One region of the Shewanella sp. HL-SH5 genome, then DNA from elsewhere that is predicted to be linked to it. Evidence: predicted binding sites of a transcription regulator. Region 1 holds the regulator's gene; the other holds the start of a gene.
The links. The regulator LexA, encoded in region 1, represses DNA repair genes until DNA is damaged. The targets are predictions, from matches to a motif close to TACTGTATNNNNATACAGTA.

Region 1 (2,211 bases):
TTACTTGTAGATTAAACATTGATCAAGATCACTTTTATAGCTAATTAACTGAAATTTTGCATAAAAAAGCCCTGTACATAGACAGGGCTCAGTAAACACGGCGTTTAGTACTAATGAAATGAAGTGAAATTAATTGTTTTAACAGCATTATTTTGATTTGAAATAATCGCTTTAGTTGCCAAATTAGTGCCTAAGTGAGTGCTTACATCTTCAATAACGACACCTAATGCTCGGGCACTTTTTGCGACTAACTCTAATCGGCGACTGTCGCGTGCATCTAAAGGTTGAGTCCATGAAATAACGGCACTTGATGTACCACTGGTTAATGCTTTTTCCATTGCCCAAAGTGTTTCAATTTCATCCTTGGCATGTACTAACAATACGCGGTCCATTCTTACCCCAGCACTAGCTAACATCTGTTTATAATTGATATTGGCGGGATTAATTAGCACAATCCAACGACCTTGCAGGCTTAGTTGTGCCAATTGGCTAGCATATTGACTGAGTTCCACTTTACCATTGGTTTCGGTTTGGAGTGTGGTGATAGGCTGCGCTAAATTAATATCTGCAGTTGGCAAATCTACCCATAAACCAGGATGACGAGGGGATGTACCCATTAGTTTGTTCATAACCATTCTCCATTACGAATTACACCAACTGCAAGCCCTTCAATAGTGAGGCTTTGGTAACTTAAATCGACTTCGATAGGTGCATACGCTTCATTTTCAGCATGCAAATATACGACATTGCCTTTTTTCTCAAAACGTTTCACTGTCACATCATCTTCAACACGAGCAACAACGACCTGGCCATTTCTGGCTTGCTGTATTTTATGAACGGCGAGTAAATCACCCTCTAAAATGCCGATGTTTTTCATGCTGTCACCGCGAACCCTTAACAAAAAGTTTGCGGCAGGTTTAAACATATTAGGATCAACTTGATAGTATTGTTCTACATGCTCTTGCGCTAAAATAGGTTCACCTGCAGCGACTTGTCCAATTAAAGGTAAACCTGCTTCTTCGGGTTCATCTTCTTGGGTTAATCGTATTCCACGGGATGTGCCGGGCATGATTTCAATAAACCCTTTTTTAGCCAAGGCTTTTAAATGCTCTTCTGCGGCATTTGCGCTTTTGAAACCTAAGCGTGTAGCGATTTCTGCACGAGTAGGTGGCATACCAGTTTCAGAGATATTGTTTTTAATAAGCTCTAAAATTTCAGCTTGGCGTGGTGTTAAGGGTCTCATGTTATTTCCTGTCTTTCTATACAGTAACTGTCATTATATACAGTGTTTGTGTTTGCGCAAGTATTCACCAATTATTTTTTAATTTTATTATTTGAAATTTTTTTTTTATTATATGTATCAATTGCATGCTTCAATTTATTTGTTCTTGAATTTAAAAGCATTGTTTGATGTGTACAGCCTATAGTGAAAGGTAACCAGTTTCTGGTATCCTATGCGCCCATATTAAAAGGGCTTTATTGCGAATATTATTATGTCAAAACCAGATTCAATCATGCTTAGACTGCTGCGTAGGGTGCAAAAGCTGATGGTGCAAACGATAGTTGTGCCACATGACCCATTTGCAGATCTAAACTTCGATCCAGACAAGCCCATTGTTTATGTCATGAAGACAGAGTCGATCAGTGACACTGCAGCATTAAGCGAAATGACCCAAGGCTTAGGCTTACCAAGTCCTTATGCGCCATTACAACTTGATGGTATGAAAGTGCCACGAGTTGTTTGTTTAGAGGGGCGAAAGCCTATTATTGGTAAGCGTGAGGGTGGTGAGAAGTTTTTAAACTGTTTTACCAGTTTATTAGCGCTCCACCGTCAGCAGCCTGAATTAGATATTCAACTTGTGCCAGTAAGTCTTTACTGGGGCCGTACTCCAGGCAAAGAAGATGACACGATGAAAGCTGCTGTGCTTGAACGTGAGAATCCAACCTGGTTACGTAAATGGTTAATGATTCTATTTCTAGGTCGCCATAGTTTTGTGCAGTTCTCTAACGCAATGTCATTACGCTATTTAGCCGATGAACATGGTACTGATGAAGCCATTGCCCATAAATTAATTCGGGTGGCTCGGGTACATTTTCGCCGTCAACGTAAAGTCATGACTGGACCACAACTGCCTAACCGTCAAGCTCTGTTTGCTTCGTTATTAAAGTCTGAATCGATCAATAAGGCCATTGAAGAAGAAGCGGCAAACA
Region 2 (2,211 bases), 1.7 Mb from region 1:
TAACATTGACCAGCGCCCAATCCATTCAATAATGTGAAAGCCGATCATCATTTTTCGTTTAGAAATAGGGATATTAAAGCTGATGGCACATAAATACAGCCCCAGTCCGAAAATTTTAAGCCAAGGTACAAGAATACTGGCAGTAAACACAATGATGGCAATCGGGTAAAGGCCTAAATGGACAAGATGTGCAATGCCGCTAAATATTGTGTCGTTAGTCACTACACCACGATTGGTTAGTAAGGTAATGGGATAAATGTTCGCTAGGACCAGCAAAACGGTTGCCGTGACTAATAAAGCCCAACTTTGTTGAATACTAGCATAATTTCGGGTGCTCAGGCGTGAATGACAGCGACTACAATTTTGCTCGGTTGTCGGATTAACTTTTTTGCACACCAGACATAAACACACCCCCATCTTCTGACCCTGAGGCGCTAATGAGGTTAATTGATTACCTTTATCAACTTCTGCCTGTGACAAAGTCGAATGAGTGACTTCGTTATTATCAGTCATTCACAAAACTCCACATATGCTCAAGATTATATTCACGCTGTAAAAATAGAATTGATAAGAATAATAAACAAAAGCTTAATGTTCCCATGCCGAAATAAACATCAGAAAAGTCAGATAGCTGAAATGCCGAGACTAAAAAACTAATTACATAAATTTCGAGCATTGTTAATTGAGAAAGTAAACCATGATTTTTGAGTAGGCCGCGGAACGTTTGCTGCCAAAAAGAAGAGGTTAAATTAAACTTTATAATTAATACTTGAAATAGAATAGATAAGACTAACAACGCAGGAGCGGCAACTGCAGAGGCTATCACGGCCAAACCTACAATCCAGTATCCCTGTCCCCATACCGCTACAGCAGATTCAAAAACGGTGGTAGTACGAATACTGCCTAAAAAGTTAATTTCAAGTACAGGTAACAAATTAGCAGGTAAAAATAAAATAAGTGAGGTGATACATAAAGCTAAAAGGCCGTTTATAGAGCAATAAGGTGTGTCATACAGAGCTGTATCGCATCGCGGACACAGCGCCCTGACATTAGAAGGCAATGCGCGCTTTCGAATAACTAAATCGCATGAGCGACAAAGAATGACTGCTTTAAATAGCTTAGGCTCTGGCATTATGTTTATTATTTAAATTTTCCTTATCATTAAGCTGCTTATATTATACGACATTTAAAAATTTAATGAGCAATATCGAACAAAATCATAAAACAAGTCAATTATTATGTTGATGACTATTGCGTATTACCCTTTAACTATGTCAATCTTGGCACTGTATATAAAAACAGTGGAGATATGTTCATGGCAGTGATAACTCAATTTGTCGTGGTAAGAGAAGGGGTTGAGAAAATGACTTTCACATCGAAGAAAGAAGCCGATGCCTACGACAAAATGCTCGATATAGTCGATAATTTAGTACCATTTCTAGCTGCTTCTGATGCTAATTTAGATGACGGTACCTGCGAACAACTTGCTTTCTATTTAGCAAATAATAAAGACGAATTATCCAATGTACTTCGTGGTGTTGTTAAAACGGCTACACCAGCAGAAACAAAGCCAAAGAAGAAGACCGTTAAACAAGATTAATTTCAAATAATAAAAACTACTGTTAACCTATGGGTAAAATTAGTTAAAGTAATATTTTGGGATCAAGGAATTACAATGAAAGTTGAGTTTTATCGAACGTTAACTCGTCAAGTGGAAGCCTTAATGGAAGGTGAGGACGATATTGTTGCTGCAATGGCAAATTTTTCAGCATTAATAAACGACAATCTTGATGATTTAAACTGGGCCGGTTTTTATATCACTAAAGATGAGCAACTTGTACTTGGTCCGTTTCAAGGTAAAGTTGCTTGTACCCGAATACCCTGGGGTAAAGGTGTTTGCGGCACCGCCGCGGCACTAAATCAGACCCAAAGAGTAGCCGATGTACATCAGTTTGAAGGACATATTGCCTGTGACTCGGCCAGTAATTCAGAAATCGTTGTGCCTGTTCGCCAAAATGGTAAGGTCATTGCGGTACTTGATATAGACAGCCCATCACTCAATCGCTTTGACCAAGATGATCAAGATGGGATTGAATTACTGGTAAAACAGTTTGAAACTTGCCTATTTGATTAAATTGCAGGCAAAAAATAGTAAATGATTGTCGCAATCGCTGCTGTGAGCTTTATAATAGCCTGCTTGAGCATTCACAT

Region 2: ACRWQM_RS09715 (YebG family protein) is a predicted target of LexA. The motif match lies at 1,285-1,304, and genes of this name have one in related genera.

What each region holds. Positions count from the first base shown of each region.
Region 1 is NZ_CP195038.1:3,890,034-3,892,244, reverse strand. It holds gene ACRWQM_RS16990 (cell division inhibitor SulA) at 111-629, opposite strand; gene lexA (transcriptional repressor LexA) at 626-1,243, opposite strand; gene plsB (glycerol-3-phosphate 1-O-acyltransferase PlsB) at 1,494-2,211, shown strand, end outside.
Region 2 is NZ_CP195038.1:2,230,520-2,232,730, reverse strand. It holds gene ACRWQM_RS09725 (paraquat-inducible protein A) at 1-417, opposite strand, end outside; gene ACRWQM_RS09720 (paraquat-inducible protein A) at 506-1,132, opposite strand; gene ACRWQM_RS09715 (YebG family protein) at 1,316-1,600, shown strand; gene ACRWQM_RS09710 (GAF domain-containing protein) at 1,676-2,134, shown strand.